DNA from 3 places in the Faecalibacterium hominis (ex Afrizal et al. 2022) genome. Region 2 is predicted to be linked to each of the others. Evidence: a T-box and tRNA genes for the amino acid it is inferred to sense, from the RefSeq annotation. Region 2 holds a T-box; the other regions hold tRNA genes.
What was found. A T-box is a leader RNA that pairs with one kind of tRNA and senses whether it is charged. The one in region 2 lies ahead of pheS (phenylalanine--tRNA ligase subunit alpha), so its partner is inferred to be a tRNA-Phe.

Region 1 (4,990 bases), 990 kb from region 2:
TCCAGATATTCCGCGCCGTGCTGTGCAATATGTTCTTTGCGTCCGGCAAGGTTATCTCCCAGCAGCAGGTCAAACACCCGGGCCGTTTCCTCCACGTCCGTGGGCAGCACCTTGATCAGGCGGCGGCTCTCGGGGTTCATGGTGGTCAGCCACATCATCTCGGGGTCGTTTTCGCCCAGACCTTTGGAGCGCTGGATGGTATACTTTTTGTCGCCGATCTCCTTCAGGAAAGCTGCCTTTTCCAGCTCGGTGTAGGCAAAATAGGTGTGGTCCTTTGTGGTGATCTCATACAGCGGCGATTCCGCGATATAGACATAGCCCTCGTTGATCAGAGTGGGGGTCAGCCGGTAGAGCATGGTCAGCACCAGCGTACGAATCTGGTAGCCGTCCACGTCAGCATCGGTACAGATGACGATTTTGTTGTAGCGCAGGTTATCGATGTTGAAGGTGGCAAGCTCCTTGTTGTGCTTGCCGCCCAGCTCCACGCCGCAGCCCATGACCTTGATAAGGTCCACGATGACATCGGACTTGAAGATGCGGGCATAATCGGCCTTCAGGCAGTTCAGGATCTTGCCGCGGATGGGCATGATGGCCTGATATTCACTGTCGCGGCTCTGCTTGACCGCGCCCATAGCGGAATCGCCCTCCACAATGTAGAGCTCCCGGCGGGAAGCATCCTTGGTGCGGCAGTCCACGAACTTCTGCACCCGGTTGGCCAGATCGATCTGGGTGGAGAGCGTCTTTTTGATGCTCTGGCGGGTCTTTTCGGCGTGCTCGCGGCTCTGCTTGTTCACCAGCACCTGCTGGCAGATCTTCTGGGCCTCCTCCGGCTTTTCAAGGAAGTAGACCTCCAGGTAATGCTTGAGGAAATCAGTCATGGCCTGCGAGACGAACTTGTTCGTGATGGCCTTCTTGGTCTGGTTTTCGTAGCTGGTGCGGGTGGAGAAGCTGGACGAGACGTAGACCAGGCAGTCCTGCACATCCTGGAAGCTGATGGCGCTCTCGCCCTTCTTATAGAGGTTCTTGTCCTTCAGGTATTTGTTGATCTGGTAGACAAAAGCCGTGCGGACGGCGTGCTCGGGGCTGCCGCCGTGTTCCAGCCAGGAGGAGTTGTGATAGTATTCCAGCAGCTGCACCTTATTGGAGAAGCAGAAGGCAGCGCTCATCCGCACCTTATAATCCGGCTGATCCTCACGGTCACGGCCGGAGGCCTCGCTTTCGCAGCTGAACACCGGGGTCAGGGTATCCTCTCCTGCCACCTCCTGCACATAGTCGGCGATGCCGTTCTGGTAGCACCAGCTCTCCTTCCAGGGCTTGCCGGTGGCGGGGTCCTTCTCCTTTTCGTCCGTAAAGTTCAGGGTCAGGCCCGCGTTGACCACGGCCTGACGGCGCAGCACATCCTTATAGTAGCTGCCGGGCACGTCAATGTCCGTAAACACCTCATCGTCGGGCTTCCAGTGGATGATGCTGCCGGTACGGCGGCCCTTGTAGGGCTCCTTCTGCAGGCCGCCCACATTCTCGCCCCTTTTGAAGTCGAGGTGGTAATGAAAGCCGTCGCGGTAGATATCGGCGGTCATCCAGGCAGAAGCGTACTGGGTGGCGCACAGGCCCAGGCCATTCAGGCCCAGGCTGAACTCGTAGTTATCCTCACCCTCACCGTATTTGCCGCCCGCGTACATCTCACAGAACAGCAGCTCCCAGTTGTAGCGGCCCTCGCCGTTGTTCCAGTCCACGGGCATACCGCGGCCAAAATCCTCCACGATCACGCTGCCGTCCTTGCAGCGGGTCACATTGATGGTATCGCCGTGGCCATCACGGGCTTCATCGATGGAGTTGGAGACGATCTCAAAAATAGAGTGGGCGCAGCCTTCCACGCCGTCTGAGCCAAAGATGACGGCCGGGCGCTTGCGCACACGGTCGGCACCCTTCAGCGAAGTAATACTTTCGTTGCCATATTCCTGTTTTCTTGCCATGCTGTCCTCCGGGCCTGTTCTCTTGTAATAAGCAGGTCGTCAAATCAAAACGCCTTTGCTCTTTCCCTTATAATAAGTATAAGCGATGTGTAAAGAGCAAAAGCGTCGGTGTTCTTTTCTTTTATTAAACCATAGGTTGTATTACTTGTCAATTTCTTCGGGCAGATTTCTTGTCCTCCCGATCCGGCAAAAAAGCGCTCAAAAAGTCATTCTTATTTTGCACGTTGAAACGCATAAAACGAAAAAAGTTTCAGTTTTTTTCAAAAAATTTGAATTTACCCCTTTACAAAATCAAAATTTCAGGTATAATAATCATCGTCCGGTGCGCCTCTGTAGCTCAGTCGGTAGAGCAGGGGACTGAAAATCCCCGTGTCATTGGTTCGATTCCGATCGGAGGCACCACCTTTCAGAAGAACAAGAATTACTCCTGTTCCTCTGATATGCGGCCGTAGCTCATCTGGTAGAGCGCCACCTTGCCAAGGTGGAGGTAGCGAGTTCGAGCCTCGTCGGCCGCTCCATAACGGAGTGGTAATAATCACTCCGGATATGGCCCGGTAGCTCAGTTGGTTAGAGCACCAGCCTGTCACGCTGGGGGTCGTCGGTTCGAGCCCGATCCGGGTCGTCTTTCCCTGTGGTGCAAGGGTAAATGCACCAATATGCGGCCGTAGCTCATCTGGTAGAGCGCCACCTTGCCAAGGTGGAGGTAGCGAGTTCGAGCCTCGTCGGCCGCTCCAAATGGAGTGGAAATATTCACTCCAAATATGGTGACGTGGCCAAGTGGTAAGGCAAGGGTCTGCAAAACCCTCATCCACCAGTTCAAATCTGGTCGTCACCTCCAAAAGTTCCCGGAAGCTGCGGCTTCCGGGATTTTTTGTTTTCTTTTGCCGCCGGACGTGCTAGAATAAAGAAAACCACGAGAGGAGTCTCCTGCCATGCCCGCTGAACATCACACCACCCTGACCCCGGACACGCCGGTGCGCTACCTCAAGGGCGTGGGGCCCAAGACCGCCGAGCGGTTCGAGAAGCTGGGCATCGTGACACTGGCCGATCTGCTCTGCCACTATCCCCGGCGGTACATCGATTTTTCCCGTCCCTACTCCATTGCCGAGGCCCCGCCAGACACCGAGTGCGTGGTGAAGGCCGAGGTGTTCGCCAAACCTGCTGGGCGCATCCTGCCGGGCGGGCGGCGGATGGAGCGCATCACCGCCGGGGATGATGTTTCCAGCCTGGAGATCACCTGGTTCAACAATCCCTATGCCACCCAGAAGCTGGAGCTGGGGCAGGAATACTATTTTGAGGGCATCGTGACCGGCGGGATGCTTCGCCGTCAGATGGTCAACCCGCAGGTGCGCACAGCGGCACAGATCACCGCCGCTCCCTTCGAGGCCGTTTACCCCCAGACCGAGGGGCTTTCCAGCACTGTGATCGCAAAATGCATCCGGCAGCTGCTCCCCCATGCGGAACTCCTGCCCGACCCGCTGCCAGAGGAGATGCTGAAAAAATACCGCCTGCTCTCCAAGGCCGATGCCGTGCGGGCCATCCACTGCCCTGCCACGGAAGAGGAGGCTTTTGCAGCCCGGCGGCGGCTCATCTACGAGGAGCTGCTGGTGCTCCAGTTGGGCATTGGACGAATGAAGAACCGGGGCAGCGCCTCCACCGGTGCACCCATGCAGCGGCTCGACCCGGCCCCCTTCTGGGCATCGCTCCCCTTCTCCCCCACCGGTGCCCAGCGCCGGGCCGTAGACGAAATTCTGACCGATCTGTCCGGCAGTACCTCCATGAACCGCCTTTTGCAGGGCGATGTGGGCAGCGGCAAGACGCTGGTTGCCGCCGCCGCCATCTGGGCCTGCATCCGCAGCGGATACCAGGCGGCCCTGCTGGCCCCCACCGAGATCCTTGCCGCCCAGCACGCAGAGAATCTGAACCGGATGCTGGCCCCCTTCGGGATGCGTGTGGCCCTGCTGACCGGCGGCATGAAGGCCGCCGCCCGCCGCACCACGCTGGCTGCTATCCGCAGTGACGAAGCCGACCTTGTGGTGGGCACCCACGCCATCCTGAGTGAGGGCGTGGAGTTTGCCCGGCTGGGTCTGGCTGTGGTGGACGAGCAGCATCGCTTCGGCGTGCGCCAGCGCGGAATGCTGGCCGAAAAGGCCGCGAACCCCCATCTGCTGGTGATGAGCGCCACGCCCATTCCACGCACACTGGGCCTGCTGATCTACGGCGATCTGGACATCTCTATCCTTGATGAGCTGCCCCCGGGCCGCAAGCCCGTCAAGACCCGGTGCATCACCGGAAAAAAGCGGCGGGATCTCTACGGTTTTCTCGACCGGGAGATCGGAGCCGGACGGCAGGTATATATCGTCTGTCCCGCCATCGAGGACACGCCGGACGGCGGGCTGAACGCCGTGAAGAGTTACTACGAGGACATTGCCAAAGCCCTTCTCCCCGACCGCCGGGTCGGCCTGATGCACGGTAAGCTCAAGCCAAAGGAAAAAGCCGCTGTAATGGACGATTTCAAAGCCGGCCGGCTGGACGCACTGGTATCCACCACTGTCATCGAGGTGGGCGTGGATGTCCCCAACGCCACCGTCATGGTCATCGAGAATGCCGAGCGCTACGGCCTGAGCGCCCTGCACCAGCTGCGGGGCCGCGTGGGCCGAGGTGCCGCCGAGAGCTGGTGCTTCCTTGTCAGCGACAACACCGCCGAGAGCGTCCAGAAGCGACTCAAGTTCCTCTGCTCCACCTCAGACGGCTTTGCCGTGGCGCAGTTCGACCTTGAGACCCGCGGCCCCGGCGACTTTTTCGGCAGCCGACAGCACGGCCTGCCCACCCTGCAGATCGCCGACCTGATGAACGACACCCGCACCCTTCACGCCGCTCAGGCCGAGGCCGCCGCTCTGCTGGCCGCAGACCCCCTGCTGGAAGCGCCGGAGCACAGCCTGCTCGCCGCACAGGTCGAGCAGATGTTCACCAGGGCCGGAGCCATGAATTGAAACAATAAAAAGAACCGGTTTCCA
Region 2 (4,990 bases):
TGACCCCGCCCAGCAGGGCAAGGCCCGCACCAGCCTGCCCGAAGGCATCGCCGACAGCACCCACCAGAGGACTTGCGGGAATCATCAGCAGGCTGTATGCCATGCCGTCCACGCTGATGAGGGTGGCCCGCTGGTCACTGGGGATGGCATCGTTCAGCTTCTGGCTCTCGTGGAGCAGATAGACCTCCAACACACCCTGCACCAGCATCATGCCCAGGATGCCGCCCCAGGCAGGCGCAGCACCCACCAGCAGAGTGCCCACACCGCAGAGCAGGGCACAGGCTGTGTAGAGCCGCCGCATGGAACGGCATCTCACCCTGCGGCCGATCTCAGTGCCCGCAACGCAGGCCAGACCGCCCAGCAGCAGGGGAAGGAAGAGCAGCTCTGTGGGCCAGCCCAGCTCAACGAGCCGCTGCTGCAAAAACATCTTGGTCAGGTAACTGGGCACGCTGATGAGGGCGCTGGATGCGATAAGCTTCACCGCCATTGGGCAGGTGCGCAGGACATGCAGGCTGTCCTGCACCAGCTGGCGGAACTGTTCGGGCAGAGCGTGCAGCGGGTGCTTTTCCCGGCTGGCCTGCGACTCAGTGACGATGGGCTCCGCAAGTAGCATATTGGCAAGGGCAGAAGCACCCTCAAAGGCGGCGTTCAGCAGATAAAAGCCCGCGTAGCCGAGAAACCGGTTCAGGATGCTGGCCATGGAGCCTATGGCGTTGGCCAGCATGGAGATCTGGGAGCCGTTGGCAGAGACCTGAATGTATTCCTCTTCGCAGCCCTCCTGTTTCAGGCTGTCGTAGAGCAGCGCCGTGGAGGTGCCGGAAAACATGGTCATAGCCAGCGCGTTCAGCCCCATGGCAAGGCAGATGGTGAATAGGTCTGACGCAAAGGCCATCAGCAGGCTTTGCAGGACCATGCACACGCCGCCGGACACGAGGGTCTTTTTCCGGCCCAGCAGGTCTGCCGCCATGCCGCTGGGCACCTCACACAGCAGGCTGACAACATGGAACACGCTCTCGGCCAGGCCAATCTCCCACAGGGAGAAGCCCCGGGCCGCCAGCAGGGCCACCCATACCGCATCCGTGATGCGCAGGCCGGAGAAGAGATCAGAAGTATAAATGCAGGCGAGCTGCTTTTTTAAATTGAGTTTATGATCCATTGGAAACACCCTTTCTATTTATAGTGAATGATTCAAAATAGAAAGTGTACCCAAAACAAAAGCGCCCCACAGCAAAGCTGCGCGGCGCTGAAAATCATGCTCCACGCTTTGCTGAAAGAGACAAAAGGGTACACTTCGAGCCGGAAAGTATTAAATCTGACCTTTTTTGAAAAAGATGCAGCCATTCCAACCCATCTGGGTGTACCCTCCTTTCAGTAAAACGTTACGCTTACAATACCATACTTTCGGCCAAAATACAAGCAAAACCGTAAAATTCAGGGAAAAAGTGCCGCCCCGGCTTGCAAACAGGCCCAAAGTGTGGTAAGATGATATCCGGTTATGAAACCTGAATATCTTGAAAACGCAGCGACGGAGAGAGTACGCATGCAGTTCCACAGCAAAGAGAGAAGCTTCACCGGCTGAAAGGGCTTCCGCGTGGGTGTGTGCCGAAGTTCGCTCCTGAGCGGCCTGCCCGAACGGTTTCTATTAGGGCAGGACGGCGCGCCCCGTTACGGCGTTTGAGAGCCGCCCTTCTTTGTGCAGGGCGGAAACCGGGTGGTACCGCGGAGCATTGGATTTGCAAAGGCTTCGTCCCTTTTGTCCGGCCAGAAATGGCCCGGCAGGGGACGGGGCCTTTTTTTGCTGCCCCGCTTTGAAAACACGAACTGAGAAGGAGAGAATTTCCATGCAAGCAATGATCGACGAGCTGGCCAAACAGGCCGCAGAGAGCCTCGGTCAGGTCTCTTCCAAGGAGACGCTGGCCTCGTTCTGGCAGGAATATCTGAGCAAAAACGGCAAGATCCCCGCGCTGATGAAGAATCTGCGCTCTGTCGCGCCCGAAGAGCGCCCCGCCATGGGCAAGATCATCAACGAGCTCAAGCAGAAGGTGCAGGCAGACTACGATGCCGCCGCTGCCAAGGTGAAGGAGGCCGAGCTGGCCGCCCGCAACGCCGCTGAGACCGTGGACATCACCCTGCCCGCCAAGACCCGCACGGTGGGTGGTCTGCACCCCCTGACGCTGGTCACCAACCAGATCATCGACGTGTTCTCCGGCATGGGCTTTGCCGTGGCCGACGCACCTGAGATCGAGGACGACGACCACAACTTCACCCGCCTGAACGTGCCCAAGGATCACCCCGCCCGCGATATGCAGGATACCTTCTACCTGTCCGACGAATTCCTGCTCCGCACCCAGACCTCCGGCGGCCAGATCCGCACCATGGACAGCCAGAAGCCGCCCATCAAGGTGCTGATCCCCGGCCGTGTGTTCCGTTCCGATTCCGATGCCACCCACAGCCCCATGTTCCACCAGATGGAAGGCCTGGTCGTGGATAAGGGCATCACCCTGGGCGACCTGCAGGGCGCACTGAACACCTTTGTGCAGAAGCTGTTCGGCAAGGACACCCGCACCCGCCTGCGTCCCTCTTACTTCCCCTTCACCGAGCCCAGTGTGGAGGTCGATGTCAGCTGCTTTGAGTGCGGCGGCAAGGGCTGCCCCCTGTGCAAGCACACCGGCTGGATCGAAGTTCTGGGCGGCGGTGTTGTCAACCGCAAGGTGCTGGAGAACTGCAACATTGACCCGGATGAGTATTCCGGTTTCGCCTTCGGCATTGGCATCGAGCGCATCGCCATGCTGAAGTACGGCATCAACAACATCGGCCTGATGTTCGAGAACAACCTGCAGTTCCTCAAGCAGTTCCATGAATAAGAGGGGAGAGAACAGACAATGAAAGTACCTTTCAGTTGGTTAAAAGAATTCGTTGATATCGACGTTACCGCTCAGGAGCTGGAGGAGAAGCTGTTCTCCTGCGGCTTTGAGGTGGAAGAGCTGATCCCGCTGGATGCAGGCATCAGCAAGGTGGTCGTTGGCAAGATCGTGGAGATGGAAAAGCAGGAGGGCACCCACCTGACCAAGTGTGTGGTGGACTGCGGTGACTACGGCCACGATATCCGCATCAGCACCGGTGCCGCCAATATGAAGCTGGGCGACTGTGTGCCCGCCGCTCTGGATGGCTCCACCCTGCCCGGCGGCATCAAGATCAAGGCCCGCAAGATGCAGGGCGTGGAGTCCAACGGTATGCTCTGCTCCGGCGAGGAGCTGGGCCTGAACGATGACCTGTTCCCGGGCTCTGAGGTCTATGGCCTGCTCATCCTGCCCGAGGATTCCGTTCCCGGCACCGACATTGCACCCGTTGTCGGCCTGGATGACTATATCTTCGATATCTCCATCACCGCAAACCGCCCTGACTGCCAGTCCGTGCTGGGCATTGCCCGCGAGGTCGCTGCCATTCTGGGCAAGCCCCTGCACATGCCCGCCATGGATTACAAGGCTGTCTGTGAGCCGGATGCTCCCATTACCGTCCAGGTGGAGGCCCCCGACCTGTGCCCCCGTTATATGGCACACTACGTCCGCAACATCCGCATGGGCGAATCTCCCCGCTGGATGAAGCGTCATCTGGCCCTGTGCGGCCTGCGCTCCATCAGCAACGTGGTGGATATCACCAACCACACCCTGCTGGAAATGGGCCAGCCCATGCACGCCTTTGACCTGAACAAGGTCGTCGGCCGCACCATTGATGTGCGCCGTGCCCACGAGGGTGAGAAGATCGTGACCCTCGATGAAAAGGAGTTCACCCTGAACCCCAACAATCTGGTCATCTGCGATGCCGAGAAGCCTGTGGCTCTGGCCGGCATCATGGGCGGTGCCAACTCCGGCATGGATGAGAACACCACCAGCCTGCTGTTCGAGTGCGCCACCTTCGCCCGTGACTGCGTCCGCAAGACCAGCCGTGCCCTGGGCCAGAACAGTGATTCCTCTGCCCGCTATGAAAAGGGTGTGGACCGCAACTCTCCCGAGCTGGGCCTGGCCCGTGCCTTGCACCTGATCCAGGAGCTGGACTGCGGCGATATCACCACCCTCGAGTATGACCTGACCGATGGCCGTCCGCTGGAGCGCAAGCACATCGTGACTACCCCTGCCAAGATCTGCGGTGTGCTGGGCATCACTGTGCCCGAGCAGACCATGATCGATATCCTGCAGCGCCTGGAGTTCACCGTGGATGTGCAGGCCGATGGCAGCTGGGATGTGTCTGCTCCTCTCTACCGTGAGGATGTGGAGAGCTTCCCCGATCTGGCGGAGGAGGTCATCCGTGAGTACGGCTATGACCACATCAACCCCACCTTCCTGAACACCGCCTCTGTCACCAACGGCGGCCTGAACTACGCACAGAAGCAGCAGCTCAAGACCAAGCGCCTGCTGGCTGCACAGGGCTTCTATGAGGCCTCCACCCTGGCCTTCTACTCCAACGCGGAGCTGGATATGCTGCACATCCCTTCAGACGATGCCGCCCGCATGGCCATCCGCATCCTGAACCCCATCAGCGAGAACCTGTCCATCATGCGCACCCTGCTGACCCCGTCCATGCTGAACGTCATCGTGGACAACCTCAAGAAGGGCAATGCCGAGGGCCGCCTGTTCGAGATGGCTCCCGTCTATCTGGCCAAGGAGCTGCCCATCAGCGAGCATCCCCATGAGCGTCAGACCCTCTGCATTGGTGCCTTTGGCCCCGAGGAGGACTTCTTCACCGTCAAGGGTGCAATGGAGGCGCTGGCCGCAGGCTTTGACCTGACCTTCACCTACGAGCGCGAGACCACCCCGTGGCTCCACCCCGGCATCAGCGCCGCTGTCTACTGCAACGGCAAGCGTCTGGGCGTGTTCGGCAAGCTCTCCAACGAGATCAACGGCGAGCTGGAGATCGCAAAGGACCAGAAGGACAGCCAGAACATCTATCTGGGTGAGCTGGACTATGAGGCTCTGATGTCCTGTGTGGACGG
Region 3 (4,990 bases), 140 kb from region 2:
TGCGGGCAGCATCCATGGCCACGTTGCCGCCGCCCACAACGGCCACCTTTTTGCCAGTGCGGATGGGGGTCTTGCTGGTGGGCAGGTAGGCCTTCATCAGGTTGGAGCGGGTCAGGAACTCGTTGGCGGAGTACACACCCTTCAGGCTCTCGCCGGGGATGCCCATGAAGCGGGGCAGACCGGCACCGGAGCCAACGAACACGGCCTCGTAGCCGTACTCGTCCATCAGCTCGTCGATGGTCAGCACCTTGCCGATGACCATGTTGCACTCAAAATCCACGCCCATCTTCTTCAGGCCGTCGATCTCCTGCTGCACGATGGCCTTGGGCAGACGGAACTCGGGGATGCCGTACATCAGCACGCCGCCGGCCACATGCAGGGCCTCGTAGACGGTGACCTTATAGCCCAGCTTGGCCAGATCGCCTGCGGCGGTCAGACCGGCAGGGCCTGCACCGATGATGGCAACCTTGTGGCCGTTCCATGCGGGCACGATGGGGGCGGTGTGGACGTTTTCACGGTGCCAGTCGGCCACAAAGCGCTCCAGGCGGCCGATGCCCACGGGCTCGTTCTTGATGCCGCGGGTGCACTTGCCCTCGCACTGGCTCTCCTGGGGGCAGACACGGCCGCAGACGGCGGGCAGGGAGGAGGAGCGGGCAATGACCTGATAGGCGGCTTCAAAGTCGCCCTCGGCCACATGACCGATGAACTCGGGGATATCGATGCCAACGGGGCAGCCGGTCTGGCAGGGCTTGTTCTTGCAGTGGATGCAGCGCTTTGCCTCGTTCACGGCCATCTCTTCGGTATAGCCCAGTGCAACTTCCTCAAAGTTCTTGTTGCGGACGTTGGGGTCCTGGGTGGGCATGGGGCACTTTTTGGGATCCATATTGAAAGCCATCTTACTTTGCCTCCTCAGTCTTGAACAGATTGCAGGCCTTCTCGCGGGCCTTTGCCTCAAAGGGGCGGTACATGGTGCCGCGGGCCATGGCTTCGTCGAAATCGACGAGATCACCGTCAAAGTCGGGGCCGTCCACGCAGGCAAACTTGGTCTCGCCGCCCACGGTCAGGCGGCAGCCGCCGCACATGCCGGTGCCGTCGATCATAATGGGGTTCATGGAGACGATGCTCTTCAGGCCGTGCTTCTGGCAGGTCTTGACAACGAATTTCATCATAATCAGCGGGCCGATGGTGATGACCAGATCATACTGGTTGCCGGCGGCCACCAGCTCGTCCAGAGCGGCAGTGACCACACCCTTGGTGCCGTAGCTGCCGTCATCGGTCATAATGCGCAGCTCGTCACTGCAGGCGTTGAACTCGTCCTCGAGGATGAGCAGATCCTTATTGCGGAAGCCGATGACGCTGTGGACGGTGCAGCCCTGGTCATGCAGCTCCTTGGCAATGGGCAGGGCGATGGCGCAGCCCACGCCGCCGCCCACAACACAGACCTTTTTCAGGCCCTCGGTCTCGGTGGCGCGGCCCAGGGGGCCCACAAAGTCATGGACGCTGTCGCCTGCGTTCAGGCTGTTCAGCTCCATGGTGGTGCCGCCCACGATCTGGAAGATGATATCCACAGTGCCCTTTTCGCGGTCGTAACCGGCCACGGTCAGGGGGATGCGCTCGCTGTCCTCAAACGGGCGCACAATGATAAACTGGCCCGGCTTTGCCTTTTTGGCAATGAGCGGGGCTTCAATGACCATCTTTGTCACGGTGGGGTTCAGCGCGACCTTTTCAGTGATCTTGTACATTGCGGTTGCTCCTTTTTTCTGGCAAAATCTCGGCACAAAAACACGTCTGCCCGCCCGCGCGGCACAGCAGACGTGTTTTTGTGCAACTTTTTGACAAGTTTATTATAACCTCTTTAAGAAGGGAAAGCAACCGAATTTTCTTTGTGTCTGCCGCCGCAAAGCTGAAACATTTCGGTTTCATTCCGGTTTCGGCTTTGTTTTTGAAAAACAGGCGCAGACAGGCGTGTTTTGCAAAAAGTCTGATTTTTTGGAAATTTGTTGTTGACAAAGCCTGCGTTTTACGCTATAATAGCCAACGTCGCCGGGAGCGAAACCCCGGCAGACCACATGAAATGTGCGGCCGTAGCTCATCTGGTAGAGCGCCACCTTGCCAAGGTGGAGGTAGCGAGTTCGAGCCTCGTCGGCCGCTCCATTTTGTGGAAGTTTAGCTCAGCTGGGAGAGCATCTGCCTTACAAGCAGAGGGTCAGCGGTTCGAGCCCGTTAACTTCCACCATGTGGCCCGGTAGCTCAGTTGGTTAGAGCACCAGCCTGTCACGCTGGGGGTCGTCGGTTCGAGCCCGATCCGGGTCGTTGCTGCTTCTCTGGAAGCAGCTTATATGCCTCTGTAGCTCAGTCGGTAGAGCAGGGGACTGAAAATCCCCGTGTCATTGGTTCGATTCCGATCGGAGGCACTTTATATGCGGCCGTAGCTCATCTGGTAGAGCGCCACCTTGCCAAGGTGGAGGTAGCGAGTTCGAGCCTCGTCGGCCGCTCCAGACAAACAAGCCACTGCAAAACATGATTCGTCGTGTGATGCAGCGGCTTTTTTGTACGTTGAAAGCTTTTTTGGAATTGGAAAAGGAGGGAAAAACGCAGTGATATTCGGCAAGTACATCAACCGGTATTACCTCAAGCATGCTCCCGTACTGCTGCTGGGCCTTGCCGCCCTGCTGACGGTGGATTACATCCAGCTTTTGATCCCGCAGCTCTACCGGCTGGTCATCAACGGGGTGAACCTTGGCCAGGTGGTGGTGAACGGTGAGACGCTGCTCTTTACCAAAGAGGTGCTGCTGCAGCACATCTGTCTGCCCATGATCTGGATCGTGGTGTTGATGGTCATTGGGCGCTTTTTGTGGCGCATCTGTTTCTTCGGCTCGGCGGTGCGGGTCGCAGCAGACCTGCGGGAGCGGATGTTCGACCACAGCCGCAGGCTGTCCCAGCAGTACTATCAGGTGAACAAGGTCGGCAACCTGATGAGCCTGTACACCAACGACCTGGACACCATTCAGGAGTGCTTTGGTGACGGCGTGCTGATGTTCTTCGACGCGCTGACCCTGGGTCTGCTGGCCCTTTATAAGATGTGGACCATGGACGTGCGGCTGACCCTGCTGGCCCTGATCCCGGCGCTTATCATGTTTGCCATCGGCACCCAGATGAGCAAGGTGATGACCCGGCGCTGGGAGGAGCGGCAGGAGGCCTTCTCCGGCCTTTCCGATTTTGCGCAGGAGAACTTTTCTGGCATTGCGGTCATCAAGGCCTTTGTCAAGGAGTACAAGGAACTGCAGGCCTTCCGGAAGCTGAACAAGGAAAACGAGGAGATCAACGTGACCTACACGAAGATCGCCACCCTGCTGGAGGTGCTGGTGACCCTGTTCGTGGAGTCCGTGATCTGCATCATTCTGGGTTACGGCGGTTATCTGGTCTATCAGGGCCGGTTCAACGCCGGCCAGCTGGTGGAGTACATCGGCTACTTTGAGGCCATTGTCTGGCCCATCATGGCTGTGTCCATGCTGATCGAAAAGACCAGCCGCGGCAGGGCTTCCCTGAACCGCATCACTGAGCTGCTGGATGCCCCCATCGATGTGGCCGACCGCCCCGGCGTGGCCGACCTGACCGACCCCAAAGGCGGCATCGAGTTCCGCCACCTGAACTTCCGCTACCCGGACGGCGAGTACGATGTGCTGCGGGATATCTCCTTTACCATTGCGCCCGGCGAGAGCGTGGGCATCGTGGGCAAGACCGGTGCGGGCAAGACCGCCCTGGTGGACCTGCTGCTGCGCACCTATAATGTGCCGGACGGAACCCTGTTCGTGGACGGCAGGGATGTGAACAGCCTTTCCATCCACTCGGTGCGCAATGCCTGTGCCTACGTTCCGCAGGATAATTTCCTGTTCTCGGACACCATCGCCCACAACATTGCCTTTGGTGTGGATGATGCCACCCCGGAGGACATCGAGCGTGCGGCAAGCATGGCTGATGTGCGGGATAATATCGTGGATTTCAAGGACGGCTACGAGACCGTTCTGGGCGAACGCGGCGTGACGGTGTCCGGTGGTCAGAAGCAGCGCATCTCCATCGCCCGCGCCCTGCTCAAGGACGCACCCATCCTGATCCTGGATGACTCTGTCTCGGCGGTGGATACCAGCACCGAGAAGATCATTCTGGACAATCTCAAGAACAGCCGGGCAGGCAAGACCACCCTGCTCATTGCCCACCGCATTTCCACGGTGGAGCGGCTGGATAAGATCATCTTCCTCAACGAGGGCCGGGTGGAAGCCGTCGGCCCCCACGACCAGCTGTATGCTTCCTGCCCGGAGTACCGCCGGATGGTCGATCTGCAGCGGCTGGAGGATGAGACGAAGGGAGGCGAAAACGCATGATGCATCTGAATCCGTTGGTTCTGGTGGGCGCTGTCATCGGCGTGATCACCGCCCTGCTGGTGGCAGCCTATGCCGCAGTCAAGGACAAAAAGACCGCCATGGGCTTTGAGCGCAACATGGAGGACGGCGAGATCATGCGCCGCCTTGCCCGCTATGCCCGGCCCTACCTGAGCAAATTCCTCATTGTGGGCCTGCTGATGCTCTTCTCCATTGCCTACGATATCATTTCACCCCTCATCGTGGGCCGCATCGAGGAGCTGGTGGCCGGGGCGTTTGAACTCCGCGCCCTCTTCCTGGGCGTGTCAGTGTATGCAGGCGTGCTGGTGTTCTCTATGGGCAGCACTTACCTGCAGGCCGTGATCCTGCAGCGGGTGGGCCAGCGCATCATCTCCGATTTGCGCGAGGATCTGTTCAGCCACATTGAATCTTTGGCACACGAGCAGCTCAACGAGATCCCGGTGGGCAAGCTGGTCACCCGAGTGACCAACGATACCAACGCCATCTCCATGATGTTCACCAACCTCCTGGTTCAGCTGACCAAGAACAGCTTTGTCATTCTGGGCATTCTGGTGGCCATGCTCTGCCTGAACTACGAGCTGACGTTGATG

Region 1: it encodes a tRNA-Phe, which carries the amino acid that the T-box ahead of pheS (phenylalanine--tRNA ligase subunit alpha) is inferred to sense. The anticodon was not compared.
Region 3: it encodes a tRNA-Phe, which carries the amino acid that the T-box ahead of pheS (phenylalanine--tRNA ligase subunit alpha) is inferred to sense. The anticodon was not compared.

What each region holds. Positions count from the first base shown of each region.
Region 1 is NZ_CP186860.1:3,002,205-3,007,194, reverse strand. Features, by position in the region: gene ACKXGA_RS14500 (DNA gyrase/topoisomerase IV subunit B) at 1-1,973, opposite strand, end outside; tRNA gene ACKXGA_RS14495 (tRNA-Phe) at 2,300-2,375, shown strand; tRNA gene ACKXGA_RS14490 (tRNA-Gly) at 2,416-2,491, shown strand; tRNA gene ACKXGA_RS14485 (tRNA-Asp) at 2,522-2,595, shown strand; tRNA gene ACKXGA_RS14480 (tRNA-Gly) at 2,632-2,707, shown strand; tRNA gene ACKXGA_RS14475 (tRNA-Cys) at 2,737-2,811, shown strand; gene recG (ATP-dependent DNA helicase RecG) at 2,906-4,966, shown strand.
Region 2 is NZ_CP186860.1:914,048-919,037, reverse strand. Features, by position in the region: gene ACKXGA_RS04415 (MFS transporter) at 1-1,156, opposite strand, end outside; T-box leader at 1,514-1,755, shown strand; gene pheS (phenylalanine--tRNA ligase subunit alpha) at 1,842-2,864, shown strand; gene pheT (phenylalanine--tRNA ligase subunit beta) at 2,883-4,990, shown strand, end outside.
Region 3 is NZ_CP186860.1:774,727-779,716, reverse strand. Features, by position in the region: gene gltA (NADPH-dependent glutamate synthase) at 1-895, opposite strand, end outside; gene ACKXGA_RS03845 (sulfide/dihydroorotate dehydrogenase-like FAD/NAD-binding protein) at 897-1,742, opposite strand; tRNA gene ACKXGA_RS03840 (tRNA-Gly) at 2,079-2,154, shown strand; tRNA gene ACKXGA_RS03835 (tRNA-Val) at 2,161-2,236, shown strand; tRNA gene ACKXGA_RS03830 (tRNA-Asp) at 2,240-2,313, shown strand; tRNA gene ACKXGA_RS03825 (tRNA-Phe) at 2,342-2,414, shown strand; tRNA gene ACKXGA_RS03820 (tRNA-Gly) at 2,423-2,498, shown strand; gene ACKXGA_RS03815 (ABC transporter ATP-binding protein) at 2,598-4,382, shown strand; gene ACKXGA_RS03810 (ABC transporter ATP-binding protein) at 4,379-4,990, shown strand, end outside.